DNA from 3 places in the Isoptericola aurantiacus genome. Region 3 is predicted to be linked to each of the others. Evidence: predicted binding sites of a transcription regulator. Region 3 holds the regulator's gene; each other region holds the start of a gene.

The links. Region 3 encodes LexA, which represses DNA repair genes until DNA is damaged. Its sites were predicted from a motif close to TCGAACANNTGTTCGA; they were not measured.
Region 1: a site for LexA is predicted at 4,070-4,085, ahead of uvrA (excinuclease ABC subunit UvrA). Genes of this name have one in related genera too.
Region 2: a site for LexA is predicted at 3,927-3,942, ahead of ACIQLL_RS03270 (HNH endonuclease signature motif containing protein). Genes of this name have one in related genera too.

The regions. Positions count from the first base shown of each region.
Region 1 covers NZ_JBJBAE010000002.1:432,874-439,049, forward strand. The annotation lists gene uvrC (excinuclease ABC subunit UvrC) at 1-509, opposite strand, end outside; gene ACIQLL_RS08855 (OsmC family protein) at 568-1,077, opposite strand; gene uvrA (excinuclease ABC subunit UvrA) at 1,095-4,040, opposite strand; gene ACIQLL_RS08865 (YciI family protein) at 4,158-4,451, shown strand; gene ACIQLL_RS08870 (TerC family protein) at 4,472-5,476, opposite strand; gene ACIQLL_RS08875 (TerC family protein) at 5,473-6,176, opposite strand, start outside.
Region 2 covers NZ_JBJBAE010000001.1:726,007-732,182, forward strand. The annotation lists gene ACIQLL_RS03250 (flotillin family protein) at 1-342, opposite strand, end outside; gene ACIQLL_RS03255 (NfeD family protein) at 387-857, opposite strand; gene ACIQLL_RS03260 (histidine phosphatase family protein) at 953-1,588, shown strand; gene ACIQLL_RS03265 (PH domain-containing protein) at 1,609-2,154, shown strand; gene ACIQLL_RS03270 (HNH endonuclease signature motif containing protein) at 2,165-3,778, opposite strand; gene idi (isopentenyl-diphosphate Delta-isomerase) at 4,147-4,752, opposite strand; gene ACIQLL_RS03280 (MOSC domain-containing protein) at 4,821-5,501, opposite strand; gene ACIQLL_RS03285 (amino acid permease) at 5,507-6,176, opposite strand, start outside.
Region 3 covers NZ_JBJBAE010000004.1:210,147-216,322, reverse strand. The annotation lists gene ACIQLL_RS13355 (HelD family protein) at 1-580, shown strand, start outside; gene serA (phosphoglycerate dehydrogenase) at 624-1,862, shown strand; gene ACIQLL_RS13345 (DUF5302 domain-containing protein) at 1,878-2,060, opposite strand; gene nrdR (transcriptional regulator NrdR) at 2,101-2,592, opposite strand; gene ACIQLL_RS13335 (LysM peptidoglycan-binding domain-containing protein) at 2,681-3,022, opposite strand; gene lexA (transcriptional repressor LexA) at 3,251-4,003, shown strand; gene ACIQLL_RS13325 (L-lactate dehydrogenase) at 4,028-4,987, opposite strand; gene ACIQLL_RS13320 (ATP-dependent DNA helicase) at 4,998-6,176, opposite strand, start outside.

The DNA.
Region 1 (6,176 bases), on a different contig from region 3:
GGCCGGCCCGACTGCTGGGCCCGACGGTAGACACCGGCCGAGCAGGTCCGCACGGGAAACACCCGCAGCAGCAGGTCCAGCGTCTCGCGGATCGCCCAGGCGTGACCGTACGGGCCGAAGTACCGGGTCCCGGGACGCTTGGTCCCGCGCATCACCTGGGCGCGAGGGATCTCCTCGCCCATCGTCACCGCCAGGTAGGGGTACGACTTGTCGTCGCGGTACTTGACGTTGAACCGCGGGTCGTACTCCTTGATCCACGTGTACTCGAGCGCGAGCGCCTCGACCTCCGTCTCGACGACGGTCCACTCCACGGAGGCGGCCGTGGTGACCATCTGCTGGGTGCGGTGGTGCAGGTTGGCGACGTCCTGGAAGTAGCTGGACAGCCGCTGGCGGAGGTTCTTCGCCTTGCCGACGTAGATGACGCGGCCGTGCGGGTCGCGGAACCGGTACACGCCCGGCGACGTCGGGATCTCCCCCGGCTTCGGTCGGTAGGTCGCTGGGTCGGCCATGGGCACAGACTAGGTCAGCGCGCCGACACGGCAGGAACGGCCGGGGCCGTCCGACCGGTCAGGTCGCGTCCGAGGTGAGGTGCAGCGGCGCGGGCTCGACCAGGACCCGGAAGTTGACGCTGCGGGACAGGAAGCAGAGCGCGTGGGCGCGCTCGTGCAACGCCGCGACGTGCTCGTCGTCGGCCTTCTCCCCCGGATCGACGACGATGCGCGGGTGGAGCGTGACGTCGGAGAACTGCCCCTCACCACGGCCCTCGACGCGCATGGTCCCGGTGGCGTCGTCGGAGTACTCGCGCACGACGACACCGGCCTCGGCCGCCAGGTGCAGGAACCACAGCATGTGGCACTGCGCCAGGCTCGCCACGAACAGGTCCTCGGGGCTGAACCGCTCGGGATCCCCCCGGAACGCCGGGTCGGCACTGCCGGGGAGCACGGGCCGGCCGGGCAGGGCGACGTCGTGGTCGCGGGTGTACGCGGTGTACGACGACGTCGCGCCGGCCGGGCTGCCGGCGTCGAGCGAGGCGGTGGGCCAGGTGACGGTGACGGCGTACGAGTGGTGGGCTCCCATGGCGACACCGTAGGGGGTCAGGCTGCGCGGCGCTTGGCGGCGCGTGCCCGGCTCCCGGCCTTCCCGCGTGCTCCGGTCGGTGCGGACACCGGCGGTGCCGGAGGGTCCACGGGCACGTCGGGGAGCGTCTCGAGGATCTCGGCCAGGAAGCGCCCCGTGTGGCTCGCCTCGACCCGGGCGACCTCCTCCGGGGTGCCCTCGGCCACGACCAGCCCGCCGCCCGAGCCGCCCTCGGGACCCATGTCCACGATCCAGTCCGCAGACTTGATCACGTCCAGGTTGTGCTCGATGACCAGCACGGTGTTGCCCTTGTCGACCAGGGACTGCAGCACACCCAGCAGCTTGCGGATGTCCTCGAAGTGCAGCCCCGTCGTCGGCTCGTCGAGCACGTAGACCGTGCGCCCCGTGGACCGCTTCTGCAGCTCGCTGGCGAGCTTGACGCGCTGCGCCTCGCCCCCGGACAGCGTCGGTGCGGGCTGACCCAGCCGGACGTACCCCAGGCCGACCTCCACCAGCGTGGTCAGGTGCCGGGAGATCGCCGGGAACGCGGCGAAGAACTCCGCGGCCTCCTCGATCGGCATGTCGAGCACGTCGGCGACCGTCCTGCCCTTGAAGTGGACCTCGAGGGTCTCCCGGTTGTACCGGGCGCCGTGGCACACCTCGCACGGGACGTAGACGTCCGGCAGGAAGTTCATCTCGATCTTCAGCGTGCCGTCACCCGAGCAGGCCTCGCAGCGACCGCCCTTGACGTTGAACGAGAACCGGCCGGGCCCGTAGCCGCGGACCTTGGCCTCCTCGGTCTCGGCGAAGATCTTGCGCACCCGGTCCCAGACCCCGGTGTACGTGGCCGGGTTGGACCGCGGCGTGCGGCCGATCGGCCCCTGGTCGACGTGCACCACCTTGTCCAGGTGGTCCGTGCCGGTGACGCGGGTGTGGCGCCCGGCCACCTGACGCGCCCCGTTGAGCTCGTTGGCGAGCACCGTGTGCAGGATCGAGTTCACCAGGGTCGACTTCCCCGAGCCGGACACACCCGTGACGGCGGTGAGCACCCCCACGGGGAACGAGACGTCGATGTCACGCAGGTTGTTCTCGCGCGCTCCCACGACGGTGAGCTGACGCTTGCGGTCGACGCCACGCCGGGTCGCCGGCAGCGCGATCGCGCGGCGTCCCGCCAGGTAGGCACCGGTCATCGATCCCTCGGCCTCGAGCAGACCGGCGTAGTCGCCGGAGTGCACGACCTGCCCGCCGTGCTCCCCCGCGCCGGGGCCGACGTCGACGATCCAGTCGGCGGAGCGGATCGTGTCCTCGTCGTGCTCGACCACGATGAGGGTGTTGCCCAGGTCCCGCAGCCGGCTCAGCGTGTCGATGAGGCGCCGGTTGTCCCGCTGGTGCAGGCCGATGCTCGGTTCGTCGAGCACGTACAGCACGCCCACCAGTCCCGAACCGATCTGCGTGGCCAGGCGGATCCGTTGCGCCTCGCCCCCGGAGAGCGTGCCGGCCGCGCGCTCCAGGGTCAAGTAGTGCAGACCCACGTCGAGCAGGAACCCGAGCCGGGCGTGGATCTCCTTGAGGACCTCGGCCGCGATCGCCCGCTCCCGCGTCCCGAGCTCGAGGGCGTCCAGGTACTCCTTGGCGTCGGCGATCGGCAGGCGGCAGACGTCCCAGATGGACTTGGACCCCACCTTGACGGCCAGGACCTCCGGCTTGAGCCGGGCGCCCGAGCACGTCGGGCACGGCACCTGACGCATGAACGCCTCGTAACGGTCCTTCGACCAGTCCGACTCCGTCTCGGAGTGCCGCCGCTCGATGAAGGTGATGGCCCCCTCGAAGCCCGTGGAGTACTGCCGTTCGCGGCCCCAGCGGTTGCGGTAGCGCACGTGCACCTTGTGGTTGCGCCCGTGCAGGATCGCCTCGCGTGCCCGGGCAGGCAGCGCGCGCCAGGGGACGTCGAGGGAGAACGTCATCTCCTCCGCGAGCGCCGTGAGGACCCGCTCGAAGTACTCCGACGAGGTCTGCGCCCACGGCGCCACCGCGCCCTCGCGCAACGTCCGTTCCGGGTCCGGGACCACGAGCTCCGGGTCGACCTCGAGGCGGAACCCGATCCCGGTGCACTCGGGGCACGCCCCGTACGGCGCGTTGAACGAGAACGTCCGCGGTTCGATCTCGTCGAGGCTCAGCGGGTGGTCGTTGGGGCAGGACCGCTTCTCGGAGTACTTGCGCACCCGGTCGAGATCGTCGATGCCGGCGTCCACCAGCTCGACCATCACCAGACCGCCCGCCAGGCCGAGCGCCGTCTCGACGGAGTCCGTCAGCCGGCGCTGGACGCCCTCCCGGGCGACCAGCCGGTCGACGACGACCTCGATGTCGTGCTTGAGCTTCTTCTCCAGCGCGGGCGGGCTGGCGAGCTGGACCACCTCGCCGTCCACGCGCGCCCGGGCGAACCCCTGGGTCTGCAGCTCGGAGAAGAGCTCGGCGTACTCCCCCTTGCGCCCCCGCACCACCGGGGCGAGCACCTGGTATCGCGTCCCTTCGGGCAGCTCCAGGATCTTGTCCACGATCTGCTGCGGGGTCTGCGCCTGGACGGGCTCGTCGCACACCGGGCAGTGCTGGGTGCCGGCCCGCGCGAAGAGCAGCCGCAGGTAGTCGTAGACCTCCGTGATGGTGCCGACCGTCGAGCGCGGGTTGCGGTTGGTCGACTTCTGGTCGATCGACACCGCAGGGCTCAGCCCCTCGATGAAGTCGACGTCGGGCTTGTCCATCTGCCCGAGGAACTGCCGCGCGTACGCGGACAGCGACTCGACGTAGCGACGCTGACCCTCGGCGAAGATCGTGTCGAAGGCCAGCGAGGACTTGCCCGACCCGGACAGACCGGTGAACACGATGAGCGAGTCGCGCGGCAGGTCGAGGTCGACGTTGCGCAGGTTGTGCTCACGGGCACCGGAGACGACGAGGCGGTTGCTCACCGCAGCATCCTACGGCGCCGCGCCGACATTCGTACAGGTGTTCCATGCCACAGCGTCACCCCGTCGGTGGGGTGCGGACGCCCACCGGCCCCGGGCGCATCTGCTTGGATGTCGGCCATGGCCATCATCGCTGTCACCTACACCTACGCCGCCGAACCCGAGCGGCTCGACGCCGTGCGACCCGAGCACCGGGAGTTCCTCGGCGACCTGCACGCCACCGGGGTGGTGGTGGTCTCCGGCCCGCTGCCCGCCACCGCGGCGCGGTCGGCCGGGGCGCTCCTGATCCTCGAGGCACCGGACGCCGAGGTGGCGCTCCACCTGCTGGACGCCGACCCGTTCGTGCGCGCCGGGCTCGTCACCGAACGGTCCGCGCGCGAGTGGGTCCCGGTGATCGGCAGCCTCGGCGGCTGAGACCGTGGCGACCCGCACCGTCAGGACGCGTCCGGGCCCCTGCCGACGTCGGACGGCGTCGTGCTGCGGGTCGTGAGCAGGCTCGCCACGGTCGCCACCGCCAGCGAACCGACGATGACGACCAGCGAGAGCCAGAGGGGGACCTCCGGGACCCAGCGGATCGGCTGCCCGCCGTTGATGAAGGGCACGGAGTTCTCCGCCATCGCCTCCAGGACGAGCTTGATCCCGATGAACCCGAGGATCGCCGCCAGCGCCATCGGCAGGAAGACCAGCCGCTCGAGCAGCCCGCCCAGCAGGAAGTACAGCTGACGCAGTCCCATGAGAGCGAACACGTTCGCGGTGAACACGATGAACGGGTCGCGGGTGAGGCCGAAGATCGCCGGGATCGAGTCGAGGGCGAAGAGCAGGTCCGTCGAACCGATCGCGAAGAACACCACGAGCATCGGTGTCCAGGTCCGTCGACCGTCCACGACCGTGCGCAGCCGGCCGCCGTCGTAGCGCTCCGTGACGGGCAGCACTCGCCGCAGGAGCCGGATCGCCACGTTCTCGGAGTACTCCTCGTCGTCGTCGCCGACCACCAGCTTGACCGCCGTGTAGACCAGGAAGGCACCGAACAGGTAGAACACCCACACGAACTGCTCGATGATCGCCGCACCCGCCACGATGAACCCGGCGCGCAGCACCAGGGCGACGATGATGCCGACCATCAGGACGCGTTGCTGCTGCTCCCGCGGCACGGCGAACCGCGACATGATGATGACGAACACGAACAGGTTGTCCACGCTCAGGGAGTACTCCGTGAGCCAGCCGGCGTAGAACTCCCCGGCCGGCGCCGAGCCGCCGACCGCCAGCAGCACCAGCCCGAACGCCAACGCCAGGGCGACGTAGAACGCCACCCACAGGCTGCTCTCCTTCATCGTCGGCACGTGCGGGCGGCGGGCCACGATCAGGAGGTCCACGACGAGCAGCACGCCGATCGCCGCGAGCGCCGTGACCTCGAACCACAGGGGAAGCTCGTGGGTCACGCGTCACGCTCCGGCGTCCGGCTGCCGACCCGTGCGTCACGGCGCGACCTGGCGAGCGATGCGACGGTCGTGATGGTCAGCACGACGACGATGAACGACAGCGACACGGTCGTGGAGATCTCCGGGATCGCCTCGACGTGCTCACCGCCGTTGACGAACGGCAGCTCGTTGGTGTGCAGCGCGTGGATGACCAGCTTGACGCCGATGAACCCGAGGATCGCCGCGAGACCGTAGTTGAGGTAGACGAGCCGGTCGAGGAGCCCGTCGACGAGGAAGTAGAGCTGGCGCAGCCCGAGCAGCGAGAACGCGTTGGCGGCGAACACCAGGAACGTCTCCTGCGTCAGGCCGAAGATCGCCGGGATCGAGTCGACCGCGAAGAGCAGGTCGGCGCTGCCGATGGCGATCATGACGATGAGCATCGGCGTGATGTACCGCTTGCCGTCGATCGTCGTGACCATGTGGTGGTCGACGTAGTCGTCGGTGGTCGGGAAGATCCGCCGGGTCAGGCGCAGGACGCCGTTCTCGGTGTACTCCTCGTCGTGGTCGGTGCCCGCGCGGGCCTGGGCGATCGCCGTCCAGATGAGGAAGGCGCCGAAGAGGTAGAAGATCCAGGCAAAGTTCGCGATGAGTGCAGCGCCGGCGAAGATGAAGATCGTGCGCAGGACCAGGGCGATGGTGATGCCGATGAGCAGCACACGCT
Region 2 (6,176 bases), on a different contig from region 3:
CCGGCGCACGCCCTCCTCGTCACCGCGGACCTTGAAGTTGATCGACGCCTTGATGGCGATCTTGATCCGGTTGGAGTCCACGCCCTCGACGGTCATGCCGATCTGGCGCTGCTCCAGGGAGATCGCGAAGCCCTGCTGCAGGATGGGCCAGACGAACGTGCGGCCGCCGATGACGACCTTCTGGCCGGAGACGTCCTTGCGTCCGGCGCCCCGGCCGACGATGACGAGGGCCTGGTTCGGCGGGACCCGGCGGATGCGCTGGGCGACGAAGATCCCGACCGCGAGGAACGCGATCACGACGGCGACCACGGCGAGGGTGGTCACGAAGCTGGGGTTGTCCATGATGTGCGCCGGAGCGCCGATCCCTTCGGGTTGGTGTGCTGGTGCTAGTCGACCGGGCGGTACGGCCCGACCCGGACGCTGTGGGGCTGGTGCTCGAGCACGACGATGCGGGTCCCGGCCTCGATCGGCTCGAGGGACCACGCCAGGCGGCGCTCGAGCTCGCTCACGGCGTCGAGCGACACCTCGCCCGAGGCCGACGAGATGTCGGTCGTGGCGGTGCCCTGCACCCCGACGAGGTCGACGCTCGCGTTGTCCTCGGTGGCACTGAGGCGTCGGATCATGAGCTGGGCCACCAGGGCGGCCAGGAGACCGACGGCGGCCGAGGCGACGTACGCGACCCAGACCGGAAGGTCGTTGACCACGACGATCGCACCGACGGCGCCGAACACGACCGCGCCGACGCCGAGGGACGTCCCCGACAGGGCGCCGTCACCGAGGTCGACCATCTCTCCCACGACGAGCGAGATCAGCAGCAGGACGAGACCGGCGGCACCGATCAGGGCGAAGACGAGCACGACGGCCTCCGGGGTCAAAGCGTGACGAACGTGTGAAGAATGCCATATCTCGCACCCCCGCGGCGGAGCCGGCCGTCCTGCGGGACGATCGACGCATGGAGCTGCCCGCCACCGACTCGCCGCGACTCGTGCTGCTCCGGCACGGCGACACCGCCTGGGCCGCCGCGGGACGTCACACGGGCCGCACCGACGTCCCGCTCACCGACGCCGGCGAGGCCGAGGCTCGTCGCGCGGGCCGGCGGCTCGCCGGCCTCGACCCGGCCGTCGTGCTCTGCTCACCCCTGGCGCGGGCCCGCCGCACCGCGGAGCTCGCGGGGTTCGGTGAGGTCGTGGTCGACGACGACCTCGTGGAGTGGGACTACGGACCGGCCGAGGGACGCACCTCGGCCGAGATCGGCGCCGTGCTGGGCCGGCCCTACGAGATCTTCCGCGACGGCGTCGACGTCCCTCGGCCCGACGGCGCCGACCCGGGTCCGCCGGGCGAGACGCTTGCCGCCGTCCGCGCCCGCGCCGACGCGGTCGTCACCCGGGTGCAGCCGGTGATGGCCGACGGCGGGACCGTCCTCGCCGTCGCCCACGGCCACCTGCTGCGGGTCCTGGCGACCGCGTGGCTCGACGTCGACCCGACGTTCGGGGCCCACCTGGAGCTCGGCTGCGCCGCGATCTGCGCCCTGGGGTACTCCCATCAGCTGCCGACGATCCACGCCTGGAACATGGTGGACCCCGGCTGAGCGGGTGCGAGGATGGCCGCATGGCGCTGAACGAGCGGAACCTCACCGACGGCGAGCACGTCGTCCTCGAGCTGCACGAGCACCCGAAGGCCCTCGTCTGGCCCACCGTGCTCCTGGTCGCGCTGCTGGTCGGCGCCGTCGCCGTGATGATGCTCGTCCCCGAGGGCCCCGCCCGCTGGGCCGGCCTCGGACTGCTCGCCCTGGTCGGTGTGGTGTGGGTGCTCCTGCCGTGGATGCGGTGGCGGTCCACGTCGTTCTCCGTCACCAACCAGCGCATCGCGATGCGCACCGGGCTGGTGACGCGGGTCGGCCGGGACATCCCGCTGTACCGCATCAACGACATCGGCATCGAGATGGGCCTCGTGGACCGGATGTTCGGCTGCGGCACCCTCATCGTCTCCGACGCCACCGAGAAGGCGGGCATGCGGCTGCCGGACGTCCCCGACGTCGACGCGGTCCACCGGACGATCCAGGAGCTGCTGTTCGACGCCGACGACGGGTCGGACGACGGCGAGTGGCCGCCCACCGAGCCGCCTCGCGTCGGGCGCCGTTCCCCGCGCCGGTAGCCGGCTCGGGTCAGAACGGGGGCGGACCGCCGTCCCGGCGCGGTGAGAGCGACGGGTCCGCGATGCACGGCGGGCGCTCGTACCGCCCGCCGCTCGGCGCGGTCCACCGTGTCGTCCCGGTCGCCGCGTCCCGGGACACCGACCAGCCGCCGAGGGTCTTGGCCCGATGGTGGGTGCGGCAGAGGGCCTGCAGGTTGTCGCCGTGGGTCTGTGGACCCGACGCCGCCGGGTCGTAGGGCTCGACGTGGTCGAGGTCCGCACGCCGCGCCGGTACCTGACATCCGGGGAAGGTGCAGGTCACGTCGCGGGCCACCACGGCGGCGCGCAGCCGCGGGCTCGGCCGGTAGGAACGCGACGAGCGGTCCGTCAGGACGCCCGTGACCGGGTCGGTGAGGATGCGCTGCCACGTGGCGTCGGGATCGGTCGCCAGGCACCGCGCCATCGGTGCGGGTATCGGTCCGTGCCCGGCGAGGATCGCCGGCAGGTCGTCCGTGCCGAGCAAGGTCGAGGCGGCGATGGTGACCTGCACGGGCGCCGGTGCGACCGGGACCGCGGGACTCGACGTTCCGTCGCACTCGCACGCGGGGATCCCAGCGCGCGGCGTCAGCCTCAGGTCCCGCTCAGCGGTCACGTTCCGCTCAGCGGTCACGTTCCGCTCGGCGGTCAGGTCCCGCTCGGCGGTCAGGTCCCGCCGCGCGCTGCCCGTCGCCAGGCGGCCCTGCACCAGGGCCACGAGCGCGTCGGCCCGGCACTCGTCGAGCCGGCGATCCTCGCCGGGAACCCGATGCTGCGCCGCCGCGACGCCGTCGATCACGGCGAACGCCAGCGCGGCATCGTCCGCGGGCAGGTACGCCGTCAGGTAGGCCATCGCGTCGTCCACCGGCTCGAGGACGACGGACCGTCCGCGCCGCGCCTCCCGGTGCCGCTCCTGCGCCCCCTGCGGGTCGGCAGCGATCTCGGCGCGGCGCAACCGCTCACGGATCTGCCGGACCGTGAGCCGTTCGAGCTCGGGTCGCAGGTCGGCCACCACACCCCGCCGGACGGCGTCGGGCATCCGCCCCGTGGAGACCAGGGCCTCGGCCTTGCGTCGGTCCACCACCCCGGCCACCATCGCGTCGGCGACCTCGGGCATCGATCGGGCACCGTGGGCAACGGTGACGTGCTGCGCGGCCGCGTGCCGGCTCAGGCCCAGGCGTGCGGCGACCTCGTCGACGACGAACTCGTGCTCCGCCGATCCGCGCGCACGCTCCAGGAGCTCACCGAGCACCTCGGCCGACCGCGCCTGAGCCCACGCCGCCGTGCGCTCCCAGGCCGCCAGGAGGTCCACGAGGTCCCCGACGTCCAGGTCGGCCGGTTCCAGGCCGGCCAGCCCCGACACGGCATCCGGTCCCGGGGTGGCGTCCAGCAGCGCGTCGTGCTGGTCACGCGACCGCGGGACGGGCCGCGCGGCACGTGGTGCGTCGGGCACCGCGGCACGTGGTGCGTCGGGCACCGCGCGCGCCGAGGACGAGGGACGTGATCGCGAGTGCTCCGCCACCACCGCCCGGTGGTCCTGCTCGTGGCCGACGAGCCCCGTCCAGCGCGCCACGGTCCTCGCCGCGAGCGCCAGGAAGGTGCGCTCCAACGGACTCCCGTGGTCAGCCGTCGGCGACCCTGGCCGAAGCCCGGGGAAGGCCGGGTCCGGTGCGGCCGGGGCACTGGCCGCACCGGATCCCGAGGTCCGAGCACGACGAGGCCCGGCGGCGTGCGTCGCCGGGTGGGAAGCGTCGGTCTCGAACATGTGTTCGACAGTAGCGGTCGCCGCCGGACCGCGCAACGGGTTCCGGCGACGGATCGGCCGGCACCGGGCGAGCGGTGGACGACCGGCGTCAGGACGTGGCTGTGGGCGGGCGGAGGAGGAACCGTGGCCACGGCCCCGCCAGGCACCGCCAGGCACCGCCAGGCACCGCCAGGCACCGCCAGGCACCGCCAGGGAGATGCTCGCCCCGGCCCTCAGCCGCGGGGCCGGTCCAACCCCAGCGCGTCGGTCAGGACCCGGGCGCCGTCGGTGCGCTGCGCGGCCGGCACCGCCGCGACATCGGCGAGCTGACGCACCATCCACGGGCTGAACGCCCACGGGGTCGCCTCCACCGCGGCACGGACGCGGTCCGCCGGCGCCCACACGTGCTCGGAGACCTCGTCCGGGTTCGGCGCCACGTCACCGACCACCCGCGCGACGAACACGGGGCAGATCTCGTTCTCCACGACCCCGGAGGCGTCCACGGCCCGGTACCGGAACTCCGGGAGCACGACCTGGATGTCCGACACCTCGGCCCCCAGCTCGTGCTCCGCGTGCCGTACCAGCGAGTCCGGCTCGGACTCGGTCCACCGCAGGTGCCCGCAGAACGAGTTCGTCCACACCCCGGGCCAGGTGCGCTTGACCAGGGCGCGCCGCGTGACGAGGAGTCGGTCCTCGGCGTCGAGCAGGTAGCAGGAGAACGCCAGGTGCAGGGGGGTGTCCGTCGTGTGGACCTCGGCCCGCGGGACCGTGCCGAGCCGGTTCCCGGCCTCGTCGCAGGTCACCACGTGGTCGGCGACGGCGGGGATGTGCTCGCTCATCGAGTCATCGTGTCATGGTCCGGCCGGGCGGAGGACCGGACCGGACCACGCGCCCCGCGCGGGCGCCGTCAGGACGAGGCGGCGGTCCGGGCGACGGCCTTCTCGGCGCGGGACCGCATGTCCGTGCTCAGGTCGAGCTCGCCGTCGTCGGCGGACCGCACCAGCGCGGCGCCGAGCCGCGCGCCCTCGGCGAACCCCGAGGGTCCGGCGTTCCAGGCCCGGAACCAGCCGGCCACCGAGACGCCGTGGGACGGCCGTGCCACGACCTCGACGGCGTCGCCGGCCGCGAGGTCGCCCGGCTCGACGACCCGCAGGTAGGCGCCGGTCCGTCCGACCTCGGTGAACCGCCGCACCCAGCGGGGCGGGGAGCCGAGCCGGCGGGCGAAGGTGCCACAGGGCGTACGCGGCTGCGTCACCTCCAGCACGGCCGAACCGACCCGCCAGCGCTCCCCGATGAGTGCCCCCGAGACGTCCAGGCCCCCGGTGCGCAGGTTCTCCCCGAAGAGCCCCGGGGTGACCTCCCGCTCGAGCTCCGGCTCGAAGAACGCCGCGTCCTCGGCGGCGTAGGCGTAGACCGCCTGCTCCTCGCCGCCGTGGTTCTGGCGGTCGGCCTGGACGTCGGCGTAGAGGCCGTACCGCCCGGCCCGCACGCGGCCGTCGACGGGCCGCTTGTCGATGGCGGTGATCCCGACGGTCCCGGCGTCGGGCAGCAGCTGGTGGACACGGCACACGGCGAGGAGCTCTCCCATGGCGCTCATGCTCCCACCTGCGGGCCGGCGACGGCGGCGCGCCGAGCAGCCATGCGCCGCCGGACGAGGTAGGCGCCCAGGATGACGACCACCAGACCTGCCGTCGCCAGGAGCTGGGCGCGAGCCGCGGCGTCGGACAGCATGAGCACGGCCAGGCCGACGAGCGCAGCGAGCGTGGCCCAGGTGAGCCACGGGTAGGCCCACATCCGCAACCGCATCGGTTCGCCCGTCCGGGCGGCCGCTGCCTCCAGACGGGGCCGCAGCCGCAGCTGCGAGACGGCGATGAGGAACCAGACCACGATCAGCGCGGAGCCGACGGCGTTGAGCAGCACCGACAGCAGCGCGTCGGGCAGCAGCCAGTTGAGCAGCACCGCCACGACCCCGAAGAACACCGACACCAGCACCGACACCCACGGCACGTCGCGCCGCGACACCCACGTCACCGGTGCGGGTGCGTCACGCCGCTCGCCGAGGGAGAACAGCATCCGCGAGGTGCCGTAGACCTGCGCGTTGAAGGCGCTCAGCAGCGCCAGCACCACCACGACCTCCATCAGCCGCGCGGCGCCGTCCAGCCCGGCCAGCTCCAGCACCGCGACGAACGGCGACGTCAGCGCGTCGGCGTCGTCCCACGGGACGAGCGCCACGACGACCGCGACGGACCCGAGGTAGAAGAAC
Region 3 (6,176 bases):
TTCCTGGCAGGACGCCCTCGACCCCGTGCTGCGCGACGGCTGGCGCCTCGCCGAGCTGACCGTCAGCTACCGCACGCCGGCCACGGTGGCCGACGCGGCCCAGCGGGTCGCCGCCACGGCCGGGCTGCCCGTCTCACCCCTCACCGCGGCCCGCGACGTCGAGGACGCGCTCGTGCTCGTGAAGTCCGCGGAACCCGTCGCGGACGCGGCCCGGCACGCCGCCGGGCTCGCGGTCGAGCACGTCGCGGCCGACGGCGCCGGTCGCGTGGCCGTCATCGCCCGCGAGGACGCGGTGGACGCGCTGCGCACGGGGCTCGCCGAGGCCCTGACGACGGCGCTCGGGGGCACCGAGGCAGCCCGGCTCGCCGACCAGCGGCCCGAGGACGCCCAGGTCCTGGTCCTGACCCCGCGCGAGGCGAAGGGCCTGGAGTTCGACGCGGTCGTCGTCGTCGAGCCCACCGACGTCGCGGCAGGTCCGGGCGGTTGGGGCGATCTCTACGTGGCCATGACGCGGCCGACGCAACGCCTCGTCGTCGTCCACGAGGGCGAGCTGCCGCCCGGACTCGTGCACGATGGGTGAGACGCGTTTGTGAGCCGGGGTCATCCCGGCGCATCATAGGGTCGTGCTGCGCGCCCTCCTCCTCGAGAACATCCACCCCGACGCCGTCCAGATCCTGCGTGACGCAGAGATCGAGGTCGAGGTGCGCCCCGGCGCCCTCGACGAGGACGAGCTCATCGAGACCCTCACCGACTTCCAGATCCTCGGTATCCGGTCCAAGACCCAGGTCACCCGCCGCGTCCTGGAGTCCCTGCCGGGCCTGCTCGCGGTGGGGACCTTCTCGATCGGGACCAACCAGATCGACCTCGAGGCCGCCGCCGCCCAGGGCGTGGCCGTGTTCAACGCGCCGTTCTCCAACACGCGCTCCGTGGTCGAGCTCGCGGTCTCCGAGATCATCGCCCTGACCCGCCGCCTCACCGTGCGGGACAAGGCGCTGCACGACGGCGTGTGGGACAAGACCGCGGACGGCTCGCACGAGGTGCGCGGACGCACGCTGGGCATCATCGGCTACGGCAACATCGGTTCGCAGCTGTCCGTGCTCGCGGAGAACCTGGGCATGCGCGTCGTGTTCTTCGACACCGACGAGAAGCTGGCCCTGGGCAACGCACGGCGCGTCGAGACGCTCGACCAGCTGCTCGAGATCGCCGACGCGGTCACCATCCACGTCGACGGCCGGCCAGGCAACGCCGGGCTGTTCGGCGAGGACCTGTTCGCGCGCATGAAGCCCGGGGCGATCTTCCTCAACCTGTCGCGCGGTTTCGTCGTGGACGTCGAGGCGCTCCGCGAGCACATCCTGTCCGGACATCTCTCCGGTGCCGCGGTGGACGTGTTCCCCGCCGAGCCCAAGAAGCGGGGCGATCACTTCGAGTCGCCGCTGCGCGGGCTCGACAACGTCGTCCTCACCCCCCACGTGGGCGGTTCGACGGAGGAGGCGCAGCAGTCGATCGGCCACTTCGTGGCCAAGAAGCTGCGCGACTACCTCTTCACGGGGTCGACGACGCTCTCGGTCAACCTGCCCAACCTGCAGCTCGAGCACACCGGCGTGGGTCGCATCGCCCTGCTGCACCGCAACGTGCCCGGGGTGCTCGCGGCCGTCAACCAGGTCTTCGCCGACCACGGGGCGAACATCGAGGCGCAGATGCTCGCCACCCGCGGCGATCTCGGCTACGTGGTCACCGACATCTCCGACGTCACGCACCGGGGAGCGTCGTCCAAGCTCATGGAGATGGCCACCACCGTCCGTCTGCGCATCCGCGACGCGTTCGAGCGACCCGAGTTCCCCCCGGGTCCCGCCGCCCGCTGAGCGGGACCGGCCGGGTCAGCCGGACTTGCGCCGGAAGATCGGCTGGACCTGGCCGGCGGTCTCCGAACCGTGCACGGGACCGGTGTTGCGTCCCCCGTCGGCGCTCGGGTGGCTCGCGGCGTGCTTCTTCGCCAAGGCCTCCTTGAAGCGTTCCTTGGTGGCGTCGTCGGGCCCCTGCGACTTCTTGTCGGCGGTCATGGCGTCCAGCATGCGCCCCCGGCGTACCGAGCGCCAGGGCTTATCGGTCCGTCGGCGCCTCGTCCGCCGCGGCCGCGGCCCGCTCGGCGTGCTCGGCGCGCAACGACGTGATGGCGGACTCGAAGTCGTCCAGCGACTCGAAGGCCTGGTAGACCGAGGCGAACCGGAGATAGGCGACCTCGTCGAGCTCGCGCAGGGGCCCGAGGATCGCCAACCCGATCTCGTAGGCGTCGATCTCCGCGCTGCCCGCGCTCCGCAACGCTTCCTCGACCCTCTGGGCCAGGAGGGCGAGGTCGTCCCCGCTGACGGGTCGGCCCTGACAGGCCTTGCGCACCCCGGAGACCACCTTGTCCCGGCTGAACGGCTCCGTCACGCCCGAGCGCTTCACGACGGACAGGCTCGCTGTCTCGATCGTCGTGAACCGCCGCTGGCACGACGGGCACTGCCGACGACGCCGGATGGCGGCGCCGTCGTCCGACGTCCTGGAGTCGACGACACGGGAGTCGGGGTGGCGGCAGAACGGGCAGTGCATCGGTTCTCCTGCGGTCGGTGCCGGGCTTCTGCCCGACTGCCCGACGAAAGTATGCGGCCGAGCCCGCCCGGTGCAAGAAGACGTGCCGCTAGTCGCGGGGCAGCACGATCACCTGCCCGACCCGCAGGTCGGACGAACGCATCCCGTTGATCTCCTTGATCTGGGCCACCACCTCACGGACGTCCTGCCCCGGCCCCGCGACCTGGCTCGCATGACGCCACAACGTCTCACCCGGGACCACCGTGTGCAGGCGGACCTCCAGCGGCTCTCCACCGTCGCCCGCGACGGCGCCGACGCCCCACCCTCCGAGCGTCAGGGCGACCAGCACGGTCAGGACGGCCACGACCAGCCGACCGCGCCTCGTGAGCCTCAGCCCTGCCAGGCCCGCGAACCCCGGGTCGCTCACCGGACCTGCGACAACTGCAGCCATGATCGGTCCCCGCCTCTCGGAATCGAACGCGTGTGCGTCATACGTATGTTCGTCGAACATCTGTACCATTCATAGCACGGCGCCCCGACACGCGTCGAGAGATCTCGAACAGATGTTTGAAGTCGATGCCGATCTGCCCTAGGCTGACCACAGCGCGACGACGGGTTTGCCCAGGTCCAAGGGCTGTCCGGCACCGGAGCACCACAGGTTCGACGACAGGAGAGACGGATGACGACGCCACGCGAGACGGACGCCGGGGCGGCCGGCACGCACGACGGCGCGCTCGCGTCCGTCTCCCAGCTCGCACCGGGTCCTGACCGCCTGACGACGCGACAGCGGCGCGTCCTGGAGACGATCCGCGAGTCCGTCGAGTCCCGTGGCTACCCGCCCACCATGCGGGAGATCGGGGAGGCCGTCGGGCTGGCGAGCCCGTCGTCGGTCAAGCACCAGCTCACCACGCTCGAACGCAAGGGGTTCCTGCGGCGCGACCCGAACCGTCCGCGCGCCATGGAGGTCGTCGACCCCGTCACCGGCCGCACGTCCGGCACGGACGAGCCCGTCGTCCCCGCCGCGCCCACGCCCGACGGGGAGAGCGACGAGACTCCCCGCCCTTCCTACGTCCCGGTCGTCGGCCGCATCGCCGCCGGCGGCCCGATCCTCGCCGAGCAGGTCGTCGAGGACGTCTTTCCGCTGCCCCGTCAGCTCGTCGGCGACGGCGAGCTGTTCCTGCTCAAGGTGACGGGCGACTCGATGGTCGAGGCCGCCATCTGCGACGGCGACTGGGTCGTCGTCCGGCGGCAGAACGTCGCCGAGCAGGGCGAGATCGTGGCCGCGATGATCGATGGTGAGGCGACGGTCAAGACCTTCAAGCAGACCGGGGGACACACCTGGCTGCTGCCGCAGAACCCTGCCTACAGCCCCATCGCCGGCGACGAGGCCCAGGTCCTCGGCAGGGTGGTCGCGGTGCTGCGGAGCCTCTGAACCGGGCTCCGCGACGCCGCCGGTTCAGAATCCGAACCGGCGCTGCACGGCCCGCACGTGGTCGGCAGACGCCCGCAGGCCGGCCAGCTCGACGTCGGACAACGGCGTCGCGACCGTCGTGGTCGCACCGCGCGCGTCCACCAGGGTCGGGACCGACAGGCAGACGTCGCTGATGCCCCGGAAGCCCTCGAGCCGCGTGGAGACGGGCATGACGCGGTGCTCGTCGTTGAGCACCGCCTCGACGATGCGCGTCACGGCCAGGCCGACGGCGTAGTTCGTGGCGCCCTTGCCGGCGATGACCCGGTACGCCGACTCGACGACGTCGCGGGCGATGGTCTCGCGCGCCACGTCGTCGAGCGGCGGGCGTCCCGGCAGCGCGGTCCACTCGAGCAGGGGCACCCCGGCGATCCGCGCCGAGTCCCACAGGGCGATCTCCGAGTCCCCGTGCTCCCCGGCGATGTAGGCGTGCACGTTGCCCGTCGCCACACCGCAGTGCTCCGCCAGGGCCGCACGCAGCCGCGACGAGTCGAGCACCGTGCCCGAACCGAACACCCGCTCGTGCGGCAGCCCCGAGATCTGCTGGGCCGCATAGGTCACGACGTCGACGGGGTTGGTCACCATGATGTAGATCGCGTCCGGCGCCACCTCCACCAGCCCCGGCAGGATCGCCCGCGTCAGTCCGATCGTGGCCTCCGCCAGGTCGAGCCGCGACTGGCCCGGCTTCTGCTTGGCCCCCGCCGTCACGACGACGACGTCCGCACCACGGCAGACCTCGACGTCGTCGGACCCGTGCACCTCCGCCTGCGGGACGAACATCCCGCCGTGCCGCAGGTCGAGGACCTCGGCCTCGACCTTGGCCTTGTTGACGTCGAGCAACGCGACGTTCCGGGCGGTGCCCCGAGCGAGCGAGGCGTAGGCGAGCGTGGCACCGACGGCGCCTGCTCCGACGACGGCCAGCTTCGTGGTGCTGCGGGTCTCGGTCACGGCAGCAACGCTAGGCGTCGAGGCGGCGGAGCGCAGCCCGAACCAGCTGCGGGTCCGTCGTCTTCCAGAACGGCGGCAACGAGCGGGCCAGGAAGGTGCCGTACCGGGCCGTGGCGAGCCGCGGGTCCAGCACCGCGACCACCCCCCGGTCGGTGACCGAGCGGATGAGCCGTCCGGAACCCTGGGCCAGCAACAGGGCCGCATGCGTCGCGGCGACCTGCATGAAGCCGTTCCCGCCCGCTTCCTCCACGGCGCGCGCCCGCGCCGCCTTGACCGGGTCGTCCGGTCGCGGGAAGGGGATGCGGTCGATGATCACCAGTCGGCAGGCGTCTCCGGGGACGTCGACGCCCTGCCAGAGGGACAGCGTGCCGAACAGACAGGTGGCGGGGTCCTCGCTGAACCGGCGCACCAGGGTGGGCAGCTGGTCGTCGCCCTGGCACAGCACCGGGACGTCGAGGCGCTCGCGCATGGCCTCGGCGGCCGCGGTGGCAGCGCGTCGCGAGGAGAACAACCCGAGGGTGCGGCCGCCCGCCGCCTCGACCAGGTCGGCGATCTCGTCGAGCTGCGCCTCGGTGGTCGGCTCACGCCCGGGGGCCGGCAGGTGCCGGGCCACGTAGCAGATGCCCTGGGTGGCGTAGTCGAACGGGCTGCCGACGTCGACCCCCCGCCAGGAAGCGTCGTCGCCCCCGGTGGACACCTCCAGGCCCAGCGACCGTGCGACCGGGTCGAACGTGCCGCCCAGCTCGAGGGTGGCGGACGTCAGGACGGCGGTCCGCTCGCCGAGCAGCTGGCTGCCGATCAGCCCGGCCACGGCCAGCGGGGCGGCGTGCAACCGGGCGACGCCGTCGCCCCAGGGGGCGTCCGCCGGCGGGCGCGAGCACCACAGGACGTCTCCGGAGGTGTCCTCGGCGGCCATGCGCTCGGTGACGTCGAAGAGCTGCTGGACGGCGGACTGAGCCATCTTGACCCCGGAGTCCGCCTCCGCGTTCTTGTCCGGGCGCAGCTCGGTGAGCAGGCCGCGAGCTGCGTCCCGCACCGAGGCGACGACGGCACGCAGCTCGTCCGGCAGACCCTGCGGGTACCGTTCGGCGGGAACCTCGAGGAGCATCCGGGCCAGGGTGGTGGCGGTGGCGTCGAGGTCGTCGGTGCGCACTCCCCCGTGCCGGCGCGCGAGCCGGGCGGCGTGCTC